2 regions of the Phaeospirillum tilakii genome follow, and region 1 is predicted to be linked to the other one. Evidence: predicted binding sites of a transcription regulator. Region 1 holds the regulator's gene; the other holds the start of a gene.
What was found. Region 1 encodes PhoB, which activates phosphate uptake and scavenging genes when phosphate is short. Its sites were predicted from a motif close to TNTCATAAAACTGTCA; they were not measured.
Positions count from the first base shown of each region.

Region 1 (10,758 bases):
CGGCTCCCCTCCGCCGCGACCGTCACAAAAGCTTCATCAAACCGTCAAAGAGGCGTAACCCCCCCCGGCTATGGTGGCGACGCAGCCGGGGACAGCCGCCGAGGCGGCACCGTGTTGGCCTCGATCGGAGGTTCGATGTTGAGAGGAACCAGGAGAGGGGACGCGTCGGCCCCGGCGTGGCAAGCGCGCCCGACCGGCGGTCACGCGCCGTCATCGCCTCGCCTGTTCCGATGATCCCGGCCGTCTCCCCCGGTGGGCGACGGGACGCTCCCGCCGGGGTGTTTGTTTCCCTGCCGCCGATGCGCTCTGTTACAGTCCGCCCCGGCGTCCCGCCCTCCCGCCCACCAGTCAGACCCGGTCCATGTCGCTGATCCTGCTGACCCTCGTTCTTCTCGCCCTCACCGCCTACGGTTTCAGCACCGGGCGCCGCAAGGCCCTGGCGGTCGCCGACGGCAATCCGCGCCTGCTGCATTCGCTGCCCAACCATCACGGTTATCTGGTCGCGCTGTGGTGCGGCCTGCCCGCCCTGCTGGTGGTGGTCGGCTGGCTGGTGTTCGAGCCGGCGCTGCTGCATGCCCTGGTCACCGCCTCGCTGCCGCCCGATCTCGCCGGCCTGCCCGCCGAGCGGCTGGCCCTGGTCTACAACGAGATCCGCAACGTCGCCCACAACGGTACCGCGCCGAGCAGCCCGGCGGTGGCCGAGGCCGCCCATCATCTGCTCGCCCTGCGCGAGACGATGTTCGCCACCGTCGCCGCGCTGGCCCTCGGCGTCGCCGTCGCCGGTCTGGCCTGGGCCCGCACCCGGGTCCATCGCGACCTGCGCGCCCGCAACCGGGTCGAACGGGTGGTGACGATCGCGCTGATGATCTCCTCGACCGTGGCGATCTTCACCACCATCGGCATCGTCCTGTCGCTGCTGTTCGAATCGCTGCGCTTCTTCCAGTTCGTGCCGCTGACCGACTTCCTGTTCGGCACCTCGTGGAGCCCGCAGACGGCGATGCGCGCCGGCCAGGTCGGCAGTTCGGGCGCGTTCGGCGCGGTGCCGCTGTTCACCGGCACCCTGCTGATCGCCGGCATCGCCCTGGTGGTGGCGGTGCCGATCGGGCTGCTGGCCGCGATCTACATGGCGGAATACGCCCTGCCCCGCTTCCGCGCGGTGGTCAAGCCGCTGCTCGAGGTGCTGGCCGGCATCCCCACCGTGGTCTACGGCTTCTTCGCCGCCCTCACCGTCGCCCCGTTCGTGCGCGACACCGGCCTCGCCCTCGGCCTCGACGTCGCCTCGGAAAGCGCGCTGGCCGCCGGGCTGGTGATGGGGATCATGATCATCCCCTTCGTCTCCTCGCTGTCGGACGACGTCATCACCGCCGTGCCGCAATCCCTGCGCGAGGGTGCCTACGGCCTGGGCGCCACCAAGTCCGAGACGATCAAGCAGGTGGTGCTGCCCGCCGCTTTGCCCGGCATCGTCGGCGGCGTGCTGCTGGCCGCCTCGCGCGCGATCGGCGAGACGATGATCGTGGTGATGGCCGCCGGGCTGGCCGCCAACCTCACCGCCAATCCGCTCAAGGCGGTGACCACCGTCACCACCCAGATCGTCACCCTGCTGGTCGGCGACCAGGAATTCGACAGCCCGAAGACCCTGGCGGCCTTCGCCCTCGGCCTCGCTCTGTTCACCATCACCCTTTCGCTCAACGCCGTGGCGTTGCACATCGTCAACAGGTACCGGGAAAGATATGACTGACACCACCCAGGCCGCCGCGTTGGCCGCCGAGCGGACCAGCGCCGACACCGTCGCCGCCCGGCTGAAGCGGCGCCATGCCGCCGAACGCCGCTTCCGCGCCGTCGGACTGGGCGCGGTGCTGTTCGCCCTTGGCTTCCTCGGCATCCTGCTCACCACCATCCTCGGCAACGGGATGTCGGCCTTCCTCTCGACCTACGTCAAGGTCGAGGCCAGCTTCGACCCGGCCCTGCTCGGGATCGAGGGCGCCCCCACCGCCGAGACCATCGCCGCCGCCGATTATCGCGCGGTGATCCGCCAGGGGCTGGCGCGCGCCTTTCCCGAGGCGCAGAGCCGCACCGAGCAGCGCCAGTTGATGGGGTTGGTGTCGAGCGGGGCCGAGGCCGACCTGCGGTCGATGCTGCGCGATGACCCGGCCCTGCTCGGCCAGACCCGCGAGGTCTGGCTGCTGGCCAACGACGACATCGACATGGCGGTCAAGGGCCACGCCCCGCGTCAGGCCGGCGTTCCCGGCAGCCGGCTGAGCGAGAACCAGTTGCGCTGGCTGAGCGCGCTCGAGGCGCGCGACGCGGTCAAGACCCGCTTCAACACCATCCTGTGGACCTCGGGCGATTCGCGCCAGCCGGAACTGGCCGGGTTGTGGGGGGCGATCGTCGGCTCGGTGTTCTCGCTGACCATCACCCTGCTGGTCAGCTTCCCGCTCGGGGTCGCCACCGCGGTCTATCTGGAGGAATTCGCCCCCAAGAACCGCTGGACCGACCTGATCGAGGTCAACATCAACAATCTGGCGGCGGTGCCGTCGGTGGTGTTCGGCCTGCTCGGGCTCGCGGTGTTCCTCAACGCCTTCGGCATGCCGCGCTCGGCCCCGCTGGTCGGCGGTCTGGTGCTGGCGCTGATCTGTCTGCCCACCATCATCATCGCCGCCCGCGCGGCGATGAAGGCGGTGCCGCCCTCGATCCGCGAGGCCGCCGCCGGGCTCGGCGCCTCGCGGCTCCAGGTGGTGGTCGATCACGTCCTGCCGCTGTCGATGCCGGGAATCCTGACCGGCACCATCCTCGGCATGGCCCACGCCCTGGGCGAGACCGCGCCGCTCTTGATGATCGGCATGGTCGCCTTCATCGTCGACATCCCGGCCACCCCGCTCGACCCGGCGGCGGTGCTGCCGGTCCAGGTCTATCTGTGGGCCGACAGTCCCGAACGCGCCTTCGTCGAGCGCACCTCGGCCGCGATCATGGTGCTGCTGCTGTTCCTGGCGGCGATGAATCTTGTCGCGATCCTGCTGCGCAAGAAATTCGAAAGAAAGTGGTAGCCGTCTCATGAACAGCCCGGTCAACCCCCGCGCCATCGAGGGCCGCGCCAAGATCTCGGCCCGGGGTCTCAACGTCCATTACGCCGAAAAGCACGCGCTGCATTCGGTCGATCTCGACATCCATTCCGGCGAGGTCACCGCGCTGATCGGCCCGTCCGGCTGCGGCAAATCGACCTTCCTGCGCTGCATCAACCGGATGAACGACATGGTCGAGACGGCGCGGGTCAGCGGCCGGCTGACCATCGACGGCGCCGACATCTACGATCGCGGCCTCGACGTGGTGCAGTTGCGGGCGCGGGTGGGGATGGTGTTCCAGAAGCCCAATCCCTTCCCCAAATCGATCTACGACAACGTCGCCTACGGTCCGCGCATCCACGGCCTCGCCCGCGACCAGGAGGAACTGGACGAGATCGTGATGACCAGCCTGGAAAAGGCCGGCCTGCTGGGCGAGGTCAAGGACCGGCTGACCGAATCCGGCACCGGCCTGTCGGGCGGGCAGCAACAGCGGCTGTGCATCGCCCGCGCCATCGCGGTCGGCCCCGAGGTGATCCTGATGGACGAGCCCTGTTCGGCGCTCGACCCGATCGCCACCGCCAAGGTCGAGGAACTGATCGACGAGCTGCGCGACAATTACACCATCGTGATCGTCACCCATTCGATGCAGCAGGCGGCGCGGGTGTCGCAGCGCACCGCCTTCTTTCATCTCGGCAAGCTGATCGAGGTCGGCGACACCGAACAGATCTTCACCAATCCGCAACAGCCCCTGACCCAGGGCTACATCACCGGCCGCTTCGGATAATCACGGGAGGGCCGCGCATGGAAGAAGTGCATACCGTCAAATCCTACGACGAGGAACTGGCCCACCTGACCGGGATCATCGCCCGGATGGGGGGAATGGCCGAGGCCCAGCTGACCGCCGGGCTTCAGGCGCTGGCCCGGCGCGACGACGACCTCGCTCAGCGGGTGGTGGCCGGCGACGCCCGCATCGACGAACTCGACCGCGAGGTGCAGAGCTTCGCCGTCCGCCTGCTGGCGCTGCGCCAGCCGATGGCGGTCGATCTGCGCCAGATCGTCGGCGCCCTCAACATCTCGGGCGAGATCGAGCGGGTCGGCGATTATGCCGCCAACCTCGCCAAGCGGGCGTTGGTGCTCAACCGCGCCGGCATCACCGCGCCGGTGGCCGGGGTGGTGCGGCTGGGTGAGATGGTGCGCGGCCTGCTGAAGGACGTGCTCGACGCCTATCTCGAAAAGGACCTGACCAAGGCGCTCGGGGTGTGGAGCCGCGACGAAGAGGTCGACGCGATGTACAACGCGGTGATGCAGGATCTGATCACCCTGATGACCGAGGATCCCGGCACCATCGCCACCGCCACCCACCTGTTGTTCATGGCCAAGAACATCGAACGAATCGGCGACCACGCCACCAACATCGCCGAGGCCCTGCATTACCAGATCCTCGGCACCTCGCCGGCCGGTTCGCGGCCGAAGGGAAACACCGTCGGAGGACCGGAATGAGCCAGCGCGACCCCAACCCGGCCGGGCAGGCCAAGCCGCTGATCCTGATCGTCGAGGACGAAGCCTCGCTCGCCACCATGCTGCGCTACAACCTCGAGAAGGAGGGGTTCCGCGTCTGCGAGGCCGGCGACGGCGAGGAGGCGCTGACCCTGGTGGCGGAACGCCGGCCCGATCTGGTGCTGCTCGACTGGATGCTGCCGGCGCTGTCGGGGATCGAGGTCTGCCGCCAGTTGCGGCGCAAGCCGGCCACCCGCGACCTGCCGATCATCATGCTGACCGCGCGCGGCGAGGAAAGCGACAAGATCCGCGGCCTCAACACCGGGGCCGACGATTACCTGACCAAGCCGTTTTCGCTGCCCGAACTGATGGCCCGCACCCGCGCCCTGCTGCGCCGGGTCCAGCCGGTGCCGCAGAAGGGCCAGCTGGCCTGGGGCGACATCAGCATGGACCTCGCCGCCCACCGCGTCTCCCGCGCCGGCCGGCCGATCCATCTCGGCCCGACCGAGTTCCGCCTGCTGCAATTCTTTCTCCAGCATCCCGGCACGGTGTTCTCGCGCGAGGAACTGCTCGACGCGGTGTGGGGGCCGGACATCTATGTCGAGCCGCGCACGGTGGACGTCCATATCCGCCGCCTGCGCAAGGCGCTCAACTGCGACACCGAAAGCGACATCATCCGCACCGTCCGCGCCGCCGGCTACGCCCTCGACGCCGAATCCGCCGCCTGATTGCCCGGGCTCCGCCCGGACCCGCCAAGGGCCGCAAGGCCCTTGGAACCCTTTGATTGTCCTTCGGAACCCCGACCATCGACGGGATCCAAGGGCCCCCGGCCCTTGGCGGGTGCGGGCAGAGCCCGCCTCTTCCTCAGGTGCCGCAGAAGGTGCGGTGGGGCGGCGCCTCGGGCGGCGGCGGGGCCTGATAGGCCTCCAGCCCCGGCCGGGTCCGGTAAGGCTCGGCCAGCACCGCCAGCAGCCGCTCGAACGGGGCCAGATCGCCCGCCTCGGCCGCCGCCAGCGCGTCCTCGACCCGCTGGTTGCGCGGGATGTAGGCCGGATTGTGCCGCCGCATCAGGTCGACGACCGGAGCGCGGGCGCGCCAGCGTTCGCCCCAGCCCTGCGGCAGCGGCGGATCGGGATCGTCGCTCAGGGCGCGGAAGGTATTGGTGTAATCGGCGCCGGTGCGCTGCATCCAGTCGAGCAGTTCGGCAATCAGCGCCTCGTCGCCGGGCTGGAGCGCGGCCAGGCCGAGCTTGCCCCCCAGCATCGCCCGATGGCGCGCCGTCACCGTGGCGCCGAACCCCTCGATCACCGCCTCGGCCCGCGCCAGCCCGTCGGGATCGAGCGGCAGCAGCGCCTCGGCCAGCCGGGCAAGGTTCCACTGCGCGCAGGCCATCTGGTTGCCGAAGGCGTAGCGGCCGCCATGATCGATCGAGCTGAACACCATCGCCGGGTGGTAGCGGTCGAGGAAGGCGCACGGGCCGTAATCGATCGTCTCGCCGGAAATGGTCATGTTGTCGCTGTTCATCACCCCGTGGACGAAGCCGACCCGCATCCAGCCGACCACCAGATCGGCCTGCCGGTCGGCCACCGCCGCCAGGAAGGCCCACGGCAGGTCGTCGCGACCGGCGAGGCCGGGATCGTGCCGCGCCACCGCGTAATCGAGCAGCGCCCGCAGCTCGGCCGCGCCGCGCCGCGCCGCATATTCGAAGCTGCCGACCCGCAGATGGCTGGCGGCGACCCGGGTCAGGATCGCCCCGGCCAGCGGGGTCTGGCGCAGCACCGTCTCGCCGGTCGTCACCACCGCCAGGGCGCGGGTGGTGGGCAGGCCGAGGGCGTGCATCGCCTCGCCGAACAGATATTCGCGCAGCATCGGCCCGAGCGCGGCGCGACCGTCGCCGCCGCGCGAATAGGGGGTACGCCCCGCCCCCTTCAATTGGAGATCGACCCGGCCGCCATCGGGGCGGAGATGCTCGCCGAGCAGGATCGCCCGCCCGTCGCCGAGGACGTTGAAAAAACCGAACTGATGGCCGGCATAGGCCTGGGCCAGCGGTTCGGCCCCCTCGGGCAGGCAATTGCCGGCGAACAGCGGCGCCGCCTCCCCCGCCTCGCCGAGGGCAGGGTCGAGCCCCAGCTCGGCGGCGAGGGCGTGATTGAACCGCACCAGCCGGGGCGCGGCGACCGGACTCGGCCCGATCCGGGTGTAGAGCGTCGGCGGCAGGCGGCCATAGCTGTTGTCGAAGCGCCAGCAAGGCTGCGGCATCATGGCTCTCCCAAGTCTGCTTTTCAGACTTAGTCTAATGCCAAACCTCGCCGAAGACCAGGAACGAGGCGTCCCCCCCCCGACAGACGCTCAGCCGAGGATCGCTCAGCCGGGGCCGTCGCTGGCGGCGGCCAGCAGCGGCACGACCAGATCGCTGATCGGCGTCGGGATGCCATGGAAGCGGCCATAACGCTGCACCACCCCGTTGCGGATGTCCCATTCGAGCGGGCGGCCGGCCTCCCGGTCGGCGAGGATCGAGCTGCCCATGTCGGCCGGCAGAGCCTGGAACTGGGCCAGGATCTCTTGCGCCACCGCGTCGCCCAGCACCGCGCCCTCCGCCCGCGCCACCGCCAGGCCTTCCCGCAGATAGGCCAGCGCCAGCCCGGCGATGTCGGCGCGGGAGAACATCGCGGCGCGGCGCCCCGCCAGCACCATCAGCCCCGCCACCGCGTTCTGGAGCAGCTTGCGCCAGGCCAGGGAGGTGAAATCGGCAGCGGCGGCGAGCTCGACCGCGCAGCGCGTCCCCTGCAACGCCGCCACCACCACGCCGACCGCCGGCGTCTGTGGCAGGGTGAGGCGGGGCTTGCCGCGCAGCCAGACCGAACCGTCCGGCTGGCGTTGGGCGGGGAACCACACCACCGAGGGCAGCACCGGGCTGCCGGGCAGGGAGGGGGCGATGCGCCTTTCCTGCTCGACGCCATTCTGCAACACGCAGACCACGGTCCGCGCGTCGCACAAGGCGGCAAACCACGGCGCCGCCGCCTCGATCTGGGTTGCCTTGACCGCGACGAAGAGCAGATCGACCGTGGTTTCGATCGTGGCCGGATCGGTCCGCACCGGCCCCGGAACCAGAAGGTCGCCGCCGTCGCCGCGCAGGGTCAGCGACGGCAGCGCCGTGCGGCCACACAGCATCGGGGTGCGGCCGGCCTCGTGCAGCGCGGCGGCGATGGTGGTGCCGATCGCCCCCGGACCGAGCAGGGCGATGGTGGGCGCAATGGTGGGAAGCGGAGGGGGGGCCATCGTGATGGATACCTGCGGTGTGGGGGTTATCGGGGGGTCTGGCGGCGGGGCAGATGGGGCCGCAGCATCAGCACCAGCGGCAGGATCAGGACGGCGGTCGCCGCCGTGGCCAGCACGCCGATCGTCCGGGTGCCGTGGTCGGCGATCGCGCCATACAGGATCGGCGCGATCCCGCCCGCGCCGATCACGCAGGTGTAGAAGATCGCGAAGGCCCGGCTCCGGTCGCCCCGGGCCAGCTCGGGCACGGTGCCGTACAGAACCGAGGAGGTGCCGTTCAGCACGAGGCCGAGCCAGGGCAGCAGGACGAGGGTCGGCAGCAGCGGGGTGACCAGCGTCGCCGCGATCAGCGCCGCCGTGGCGGCTTCGGTCGCCAGCACGCTGCCGACCACCCCCAGCCGCTCGCCGAGCCAGGCACAGCCCGCCTTGCCGAACGCCCCGCCGATGAACAGCAAAGCGAGGGCGGCGCCGATTGTGGGCGTGTCCCCGCCCCGTTGCTGGATGAGGAAGGGCAGGAACAGCAGATAGCCCATCCGGGTCGCCGTATCGAGCGCCCCGATCGTCGCGAGGATCGGAAAGCCGCCACGGCCACCGCCGGCTTCCGTCCGGTTCGGGGCGGTCCGGGTGGCGGGAACCGCCGGGACCAGTCCCCCCAGGGCGACCGCCAGCCCGAACCCCAGCACCGCCAGCACCACCAGCACCGCGCGCCAGTCGAGCAGCGGCAACAGCAGCGCGATCAGCGCCGGCAAGGCGGCTTTGCCGAGATCGCCGGAAAAATTGTAAAGGCCGAGGGGACGTCGCGACGCCTCGCCGTAATTGTCGGCCACCAGCGCCGAAGCCCGCGGATGCTGGAGGCTCGATCCGAGCCCGGCGACGACCAGACCGACGCACAGCCCGGCAAAACCGAAGGGCAGCGCCATGATCAGCAGGCCGGTCGCGGCGAGGACGGTCGCCAGGACCAGCACCGCGCGCGGCGACCAAGCGCGCAGCACACGGTCGGACGGGATCTGGAGACCCCCCATGGTGGCGGAATAGAGGGCGCGCACCACCGCCACCCCCGCATAGGACAGCCCGAACTGCCCCTGCCAGAGCGGCAGGAAGGCGTAGAGGCCATCGGTGTAGCCGTCATGCAGGGCGTGGGCGAGACAGGCCGCCAGCAGGCTGCGCTTCTGCCGGGGCGCCCGAGAATCGGGCGGCGTCCCGGAAAGGTCTGTCGAGGAGGCCATGGGCAGGGCTCGGTCGTACCGGTTGCGGATCCCAACCCTATCCATGTGAAATTTTATCGACTAGCCTGTTTCCCATCACGGATAGCGTTCGTTTTTCTCACGGATCCGCCCGATGCGTCGCCTTCCCCCCTTGAACGCCCTGCGCATCTTCGAGGTCGCCGCCCGGACCGGCAGCTATGCCGAGGCCGGGGCCGAACTCGGCCTGACCCATGGCGCGGTCAGCCGCCAGATCGCCACGCTCGAAGGCTGGCTGGGGCAACGGCTGTTCACCCGGGACGGAAGGCGGATGGTGGCGACGCCGGCGGCGAAGATCTTCGCCGCCGAGGTCGGCCTGTCGTTCGACCGTCTGGCGGTGGCGGCGGAGGCCTGCGGCCGCCCCGCCGCGCGGCGCCTGCTGCGGGTCAGCGCCCCGACCAGTCTGGCGATGCGCTGGCTGATCCCCCGGCTCGACCGCTATCACGCCGATCATCCCCAGGTCGAAGTGGTGGTCACGACGGTGTCCTGCGTGGTGGAGGATCTGCGCGGCGGCGTCGATGTGTCGATCCGCCGTGGCGTGGCCCGCGACGATCTGTGGCCCCGGCATCGCGCCGTTCCGGTGCTGGAGGACGTCGACACGCTGATCATGAGCCCGGCACTGTTCGCGCGCCGGCCGGTGCTGGTTCCGGCCGACATCGAGGGGCACACCCTGCTGGCCAGCGAAACCCGTGCCGGCGACTGGGCCAACTGGCTTGAGGCGGCCGGACTGGCCCATCTGGCCGGCCTGCCCCGCCGGACCTTCGACCACTTCTTCGTGACGCGTCAGGCGGTGGAAGACGGGCTGGGCCTGGGGATCGGTCCGCTGCCGATGCTGGAGCTCGACGTTGCCGCCGGCCGGCTGCTGACGCCGCTGCCGGAGATCCGGGTGCCACGCACCGGGTATGTCGCGATCATCCCCCGCCGGGCCGAGGCCGGCACCCTGGCCACCGGCTTCGTCGATTGGCTGGTCGAAGAGAGGCGCGCCTCGGCAGACCCCGGCGTGGACCGTGGGGGCGAGGATCGGGCCTGCGAGGGGCGGATCTGACCTCCAGCAACGGCTTCCCTCGCGGTTGGACTCCCGCAGGCGACATGGCGCGCGCAAGCAGCAAACGCGCGCCCGGCGGGTCAAGGCCGCAACCGCTCGGTTGGACGCGCGCCAAGCCGAGCCGGGGCGCCGTCAGTGCAGCAGCTTGACGGCGGCGATGATCAGCGCGGTCTGGGCGACGATGGTGCCGAACATCCACTTGATGATGTCAGCTTTTGCCTCGGCGATCTCGGCTTTCAGTTCGGTTCTCACCGCAGCGATCCCGGCTTTCAGTTCGGTTTTCACCTCGGCGATCTCAGCCTTCAGTTCGGTTTTGGCTTCGATCAGATCGGTCTTGGTCGCCGCCTGGCTGTCGAGAAACTCGCCGAGGGCCTCGACCTGGGCGCGACTGAAGCCGGCATCCTGAAGCCTGAAGGCGGCGTTGGTGCTCATGCCGCCTTCTCCCGCAGCCTGACCCCCGGCCCGCCACCGTCGATGAATTCGACCCCAGCCCCCTCCAGGGTGGCGCGGATGGTTTCCACGGTACGTGGGTAGAGGCTCTCGCCCCGTTCCAGGCGGGTGATGGTTCCCGGGGCGACATCGGCTAGGGCGGCAAGCTCCCTTACGCCCAACCCCAGGCCCGCACGGGCCATCCTGCATT
Region 1 covers NZ_JBHUIY010000050.1:1,733-12,490, reverse strand. Annotated here, with positions in the region: gene pstC (phosphate ABC transporter permease subunit PstC) at 362-1,738, shown strand; gene pstA (phosphate ABC transporter permease PstA) at 1,731-3,044, shown strand; gene pstB (phosphate ABC transporter ATP-binding protein PstB) at 3,052-3,843, shown strand; gene phoU (phosphate signaling complex protein PhoU) at 3,861-4,559, shown strand; gene phoB (phosphate regulon transcriptional regulator PhoB) at 4,556-5,284, shown strand; gene ACFSNB_RS16985 (protein adenylyltransferase SelO) at 5,421-6,815, opposite strand; gene ACFSNB_RS16980 (oxidoreductase) at 6,921-7,835, opposite strand; gene ACFSNB_RS16975 (MFS transporter) at 7,862-9,058, opposite strand; gene ACFSNB_RS16970 (LysR substrate-binding domain-containing protein) at 9,171-10,118, shown strand; gene ACFSNB_RS16965 (CCDC90 family protein) at 10,251-10,550, opposite strand.

Region 2 (6,193 bases), on a different contig from region 1:
GACGAAGGCCCCGGCGGCGTTTTGCAGCGCGGCCATCGGCAGGCCGAGTCGTTCGGCGAAGCCGTATTCGACATAGCCGATCGACCAGTCGCTGATGCGCAGGCGGGCGGAGACGGCTTCGTTGCCGCGTGCCTTCATCACCGCGCCGGGCCAGGCGATGGTCTTGCCGGTGCCGAGACGGGCCTCGCGCCAGAGCGGACTGGCGGCGGCGAGGGCGCGGGTGAAGGCGGCGGTGGTGCCGCTGGCCTCCTGGCGCACCACCACCGCGATCGAGCGGTGGGGCAGTTTGAGGCCGGGATTGGCGGCGACCAGCGCCGGATCGTCCCAGAAGCGGATCCGCCCGGCGAAGATGCCGGCGGTGGCGTCGGCCGGCAGGCGCAGGTCCCCTTGGAGGCCGGGCAGGTTGTAGGCCACCACCACCATCCCGGCGGTGGCGGGGACCAGCACCAGCCCGTGGCCGGCGCGGGCGGCCTCCGGCGGGCTGGGCGGCTGGTCGCTGGCGCCGAAATCGACCGCGTCGGCGAGGAAGCGGGCGAGGCCCTCGCCGCTGCCGACGCTGGCATAGGACACCGTCACCCCGGGATGGTGGGCCTGGAAATCCTCGGCCAGCCGCAGGTAGAGCGGGGCGGGGAAGCTGGCTCCCGCCCCGGTCAGCGCCAGGGTCTCGGCCCGCGCCGGGGCGGCGAGGGCGCAGGCCAGGGCCAGCAGGCCGAGGCCGGGCAGCGGAAACCAGCGCATCGCCGCCTCCCCTGGCTCAGCTGAACTCGCCGCGAATGTATTCCTTGGTCAGCTTCTCGCGCGGATCGTGGAAGATCTGGCGGGTCTCGCCGACCTCGACCAGATAGCCGGTGCGGCCGCCCTGCGAGATATCGACCGAGAAGAACGCTGTGATGTCGGCGACGCGGGTGGCCTGCTGCATGTTATGGGTCACCATCGCGATGGTGTAATCCTGCTTCAGCTCCAGCATCAGCTCCTCGATCCGGCGGGTGGCGATCGGGTCGAGCGCCGAGCAGGGCTCGTCCATCAGCAGCACCGACGGCTCGGTGGCGACGGCGCGGGCGATGCACAGGCGCTGTTGCTGGCCGCCCGACAGCGACAGGCCGCTGGCCTTCAGCTTGTCCTTGACCTCGTCCCACAGCGCGGCGCGGCGCAGCGCCAGTTCGACCTTTTCGTCAAGGTCGCCCTTGAAGCGGTTGAGCCGCAGGCCGAAGGCGACGTTGTCGTAGATGCTCATCGAGAACGGGTTGGGCTGCTGGAACACCATGCCGATGTAGCGCCGCACCACCACCGGGTTGACCTTGGGGTGATAGATGTCGCTGCCGAGGAAGTGGACGTTGCCGGCCAGCGAGAAGCCCCGCACCATGTCGTTCATGCGGTTGAGGCTGCGCAGCACCGTGCTCTTGCCACAGCCGGACGGGCCGATGAAGCCGGTGATCTTGCCCTTCTCGATCTGGATCGCGCTGTCGCGCACCGCCAGGAACGAGCCGTAATGGATCTGGTCGATCCGGACGTCGATGGCGACCGGATTGGCGCCGGGGGTGACGGTGTCGGCGCCCGGGGTGATGTTCTGTTCGATCGCGGCCATGTCGCGCGCTCCCTTGCTAGACCTTCGGGCGCCCGATCAGGCGCGAGGTGATGTTGAACAGCAGGACGATCAGCACCAGCACCAGCGAGGCGGCCCAGGCCAGCTCGATCTGGTTGTCGAACGGCATGCTGGAGAAGTTGTAGATCAGGATCGACAGCGAGGCGGTCGGCTCACCCAGGCTGGTCAGCCAGTAATTGCTGAACAGGGCGGTGAACAGCAGCGGGGCGGATTCGCCGGCGACGCGGGCCACCGCCAGCATCACCCCGGTCAGGATCCCGGGCAGGGCGGTCGGCAGCACCACCTGCCAGATCATCTGGCTGTGGGTGCAGCCCATCCCCAGCGCGGCGTCCTTCATCTTGCGCGGCACCATCGCCATCGCCTCGGCGGCGGTCAGGATCACGGTGGGCAGCATCAGCACCGCCAGCGCGAGGCCGCCGGCCAGCGCGGAATAGCGCCCCATCGTCAGCACCACCGCGGCGTAGACGAACACCCCGGCCAGGATCGAGGGGAAGCCGGTCAGCACCTTGGCGACGAAGCGGGTGGTGCCGGCCAGCCGGCTGTCGGGGCCGATCTCGGCCAGATAGACCGCCGCCAGGATCCCGAGCGGGATGCTGACCACCGAGGCCAGCGCCACCATCACCAGGGTGCCGAGGATGGCGTTGCCGAAGCCGCCGCCCAGCTCGAACCCGGCCGGGGGCAGCTCGGTGAACAATTCGAGCCCGAGCCGGGCGCCGCCGGTGCCGATCAGCATCACCAGCACCGAGATCAGCGGCACGGCGGCGGCCAGCGCCACCACCCAGGTCAGGCCGGACAGCAGCAGGTTCTTGATCTCGCGCGGCTCGGTCAGCGAGCGGTGCAGCCGGGGCGGCGCGGCCCGGTCGGCGGCGAGGGAGGTGTCGATCGCGGTCATGATTTCCCCGAAATCCGGCGTTGGGTGAGGGCCAGCAGCAGGTTGCCGGCGATGTTGACCAGCAGCGTGATCGCCAGCAGCACCAGGGCGGCGTACATCAGGGCGCCGACCTCGACCTCGCCCGCCTCGGGGAAGTGCGAGGCCAGCAGCGAGGCCAGGGTGTCGCCCGGCGAGAACAGGCTGAGGCTGATCTGGTTGGAATTGCCGATCAGCATGGCGAGCGCCATCGTCTCGCCCAGGGCGCGGCCGAAGCCCAGCACCAGGGCGGAGAAGATCCCGCCGGCGGCGGTCGGCAGCAGCACCTTGAGGATCGCCTCCCACTTGGTGGCGCCCATCCCGTAGGCGGCCTCCTTGGTGCGGTAGGGGATCGATTGCAGCGCGTCCTGGGAAATCGCGGTGATGGTCGGCAGCACCATGATCGCCAGCACGATGGTGGCGGGCAGCAGGCCGGGACCGCTCAGCGTGGTGCCGAAGAACGGCAGCCAGCCCAGCTCGGCATTGAGCCAGTCGGCCAGCGGACGGATGGTCGGGATCACCACGAAGATGCCCCACAGGCCGAACACCACGCTGGGGATCGCGGCCAGCATCTCGATCACGGTGCGGAACAGCACGGCGAGGCGCGGCGGCAGGAAATCCTGGGTCAGGAAGATCGCCACCGTCAGCCCGAAGAAGCCGGCCACGCCCAGCGCCAGCAGCGAGGAATACAGCGTGCCCCAGATCTCGGGCAGGATGCCGAACGAGCGGTTCGACACGTCCCAGGCCGAATCGGTCAGGAAGGCGAAGTGGTGCTCGCCGATCGCCGGCAGCGCCTTGACCCCGATTTTCCACAGGATGTAGGCCAGCAGCAGGATCAGGGCGGCGGCGGCGACCAGCGCGAGGGAGCGGAAGGCGCGGTCGGCCAGATGGTCGAACGCCGAGGGCGGCCGGGTGAGGGCGCCTTCCGGCAAGGCGGCGGAGAACGGCTCGGATGACATGGGGTGGCCTTTGTCCCGGGAGCGGGGAAGGGCGGGGGCGGGCGGCGGCCGCTGCCGGCCCGTCGCCCGCCCTCGCCCGGAGCGGGTTACTGGATCGCGGCCGAGGCGGCGCGGACCTTGGCGACGATGTTGGCCGGCAGCGGGATGTAGCCCATCGCATCCGCCGCCTTCTGCCCGTCGGTCAGGCCGTATTCGACCAGCTTGCGCAGGATCTCGGCCTTCTTCGGGTCCTGGTGCTGGTAGAACAGCATCCAGGTGAACGAGGCGATCGGATAGGCCTCGGCGCCGTCGGGGTCGGGGATCCACATCCGCAGGTCGGTGTCGCTCGGCGGCTGGGCGCCGGCCAGGGCGGCCTTGCCCGAGGCCTCGCCGGCGGCGACGAACTTGCCGGCCTTGTTCTCGAGCAGGGCGGTCTCGGCTTTGGTCAGCTTGGCGTAGCCATATTCGATGTAGCCGATCGCGCCGGGGGTCTGCTTGACGGTGGCGGTGACGCCGTCATTCTTGGGGGCGGCGACGAACTTGGGCGATTTCGGCCACTGCACGGTGGTGCCGGTGCCGACCTCCTGCTTGAAGGCCGGGCTGATCGCCGCCAGATGCTGGGTGAAGTTGTAGGTGGTGCCCGAGCTGTCGGAACGCAGCACCACGGTGATCGGCAGATCGGGCAGCTTGAGGCCCGGATTGGCCTCGGCGATCGCCGGATCGTTCCACTTGGTGACGCTGCCGCTGAAGATGCCGGCATAGGCGGCGCGGGTCAGCTTCAGCCCCTTGATCCCGCCCGGCAGGTTGTAGGCCAGCACGATCTCGCCGGCGGTCATCGGCAGCAGCACCGCGCCGCCCTCGACCCGGGCGATTTCCTCGTCCTTCATCGCCGCGTCGCTGGCGGCGAAATCGACCGTCTTGTTGATGAAGTCCTGGATGCCGGCGCCGCTGCCCTTGGCCTGATAATCGACCGTCACCCCGGGGGTGTGCTTGCTGAAATCCTTCAGCCAGGCCGAATAGATCGGGAAGGGGAAGCTCGCCCCCGACCCGACCAGACGCAAATCCTCGGCCCGGGCCGGCGCGGTCGCCGCGGTCAGCGCCACGCCCAGGGCAAGACAAAGGGCGGTCGGTTTGAAGATCGTCATGCGGTGTCCCCTTGGTTCCGTTTAGAAGTCGCGTTCCGGCGAAGCGAGCCGGGCGAGCCACGCCCCAGACCTTTGGAGAATATCCTTCGTCATGGGTCATTTTCCTGCGCCGCGCGGCCCGGGATGTCGGGGGAGTAGGTAGCGGAAAGCGGTCCGGTTATTTGTGAAATATATGTTTAGATTTCCAATCTCCTTGGATCGCTTTGAATTGCGTTGTTTTTTGTGGTGAAAATTTCACAAAACCGCCATGGGAGCGTCACGAAGGGGCGGAAGCCGGTTCCCTTTGGCGACCAGCGGCTCTAGGATCCCGGCGCGAGCGGAACAGGTGGACCAAATGGACGCGGAAGTGGCGGTGATCGGGGCCGGGCCGGCCGGGCTGATGGCGGCGCAGCGTCTGGCCGAACGCGGCCACGCCGTCGCCCTCTACGAGGCCCAGCCGACTCCCGGCCGCAAGCTGCTGCGCGCCGGCAAGGGCGGGCTCAACCTGACCCATGGCGAGCCGGCCGAACGCTTCCTCACCCGCTACGGCGCCCGCGCCGGCCGCCTCGCCCCGCTGCTGGCGGCGTTCGGCCCGGCCGAACTGCGCGCCTGGGCCGCCGATCTCGGTATCGAAACCTTCGTCGGCAGTTCCGGCCGGGTGTTCCCGCGCGTGATGAAGGCGGCGCCGTTGCTGCGGGCGTGGCTGGGCCGGCTGGCCGATCTCGGCGTCACCCTCCATCCCCGTCACCGCTGGCTGGGCTGGACCGAGGACGGCGCCCTCAGCTTCACCACCCCCGACGGGCCGCGCACGGTGCGGCCGGCGGCAACGGTGCTGGCGCTCGGCGGCGCCTCCTGGCCCCGGCTCGGCAGCGACGGCGCTTGGGTCGGGCCGTTGACCGCAGCCGGCCTCGCCATCGCCCCCCTGCGCCCGGCCAATTGCGGTTTCGATTGCGACTGGAGCCCCGCCTTCGCCGCCCGCGCCGCCGGCAGCCGCCTCGCCCCGGTCACCTTCAGCTTCGCCGGCCAGTCGCGGCGCGGCGAACTGACCCTGACCGCCAGCGGGATAGAGGGCGGTCTGGTCTATGCCTTCGCCGCCGCCCTGCGCGACGCGCTGGAACAGACCGGTGCCGCCGCGCCGACCCTCGATCTGCTGCCCGACTGGCCGGCCGCGCGGGTGGCGGCGGCGCTGGCCCGCCCACGCGGCGCCCGCTCGTTCTCGACCTTCCTGCGCAAGGTGCTGCCGCCGCTCGCCGCCCCGGCGGTCGGCCTGCTGCGCGAATGCCTGCCGGCCGAGGCCCTCGCCGATCCCGCCGCCCTGGCGTCAGGCATCAAGGGGCTGCCGCTGCCGCTGCGCCGGCCCCGCCCGCTGGCCGAGGCGATCTCCACCGCCGGCGGCGTCGATTTCGCCGAGATGGATGACGGGTTGATGGTCCGCACGCGGCCGGGATTGTTCCTCGCCGGCGAGATGCTGGATTGGGAGGCGCCGACCGGGGGCTATCTGCTGACCGCCTGTTTCGCCACCGGCGCCGCCGCCGGGAGCGCGGCGGCCGATTGGGTCGAGCGGCCGGCGTAGCGGCGGGGTTGCCACCCCGCACCCCGCTCGGGGCGATGCCCCGAACCC
Region 2 covers NZ_JBHUIY010000010.1:17,532-23,724, forward strand. Annotated here, with positions in the region: gene pstS (phosphate ABC transporter substrate-binding protein PstS) at 1-738, opposite strand, end outside; gene pstB (phosphate ABC transporter ATP-binding protein PstB) at 755-1,585, opposite strand; gene pstA (phosphate ABC transporter permease PstA) at 1,602-2,495, opposite strand; gene pstC (phosphate ABC transporter permease subunit PstC) at 2,492-3,469, opposite strand; gene pstS (phosphate ABC transporter substrate-binding protein PstS) at 3,556-4,593, opposite strand; gene ACFSNB_RS06795 (BaiN/RdsA family NAD(P)/FAD-dependent oxidoreductase) at 4,928-6,145, shown strand.
Region 2: a site for PhoB is predicted at 4,826-4,841, ahead of pstS (phosphate ABC transporter substrate-binding protein PstS). Genes of this name have one in related genera too.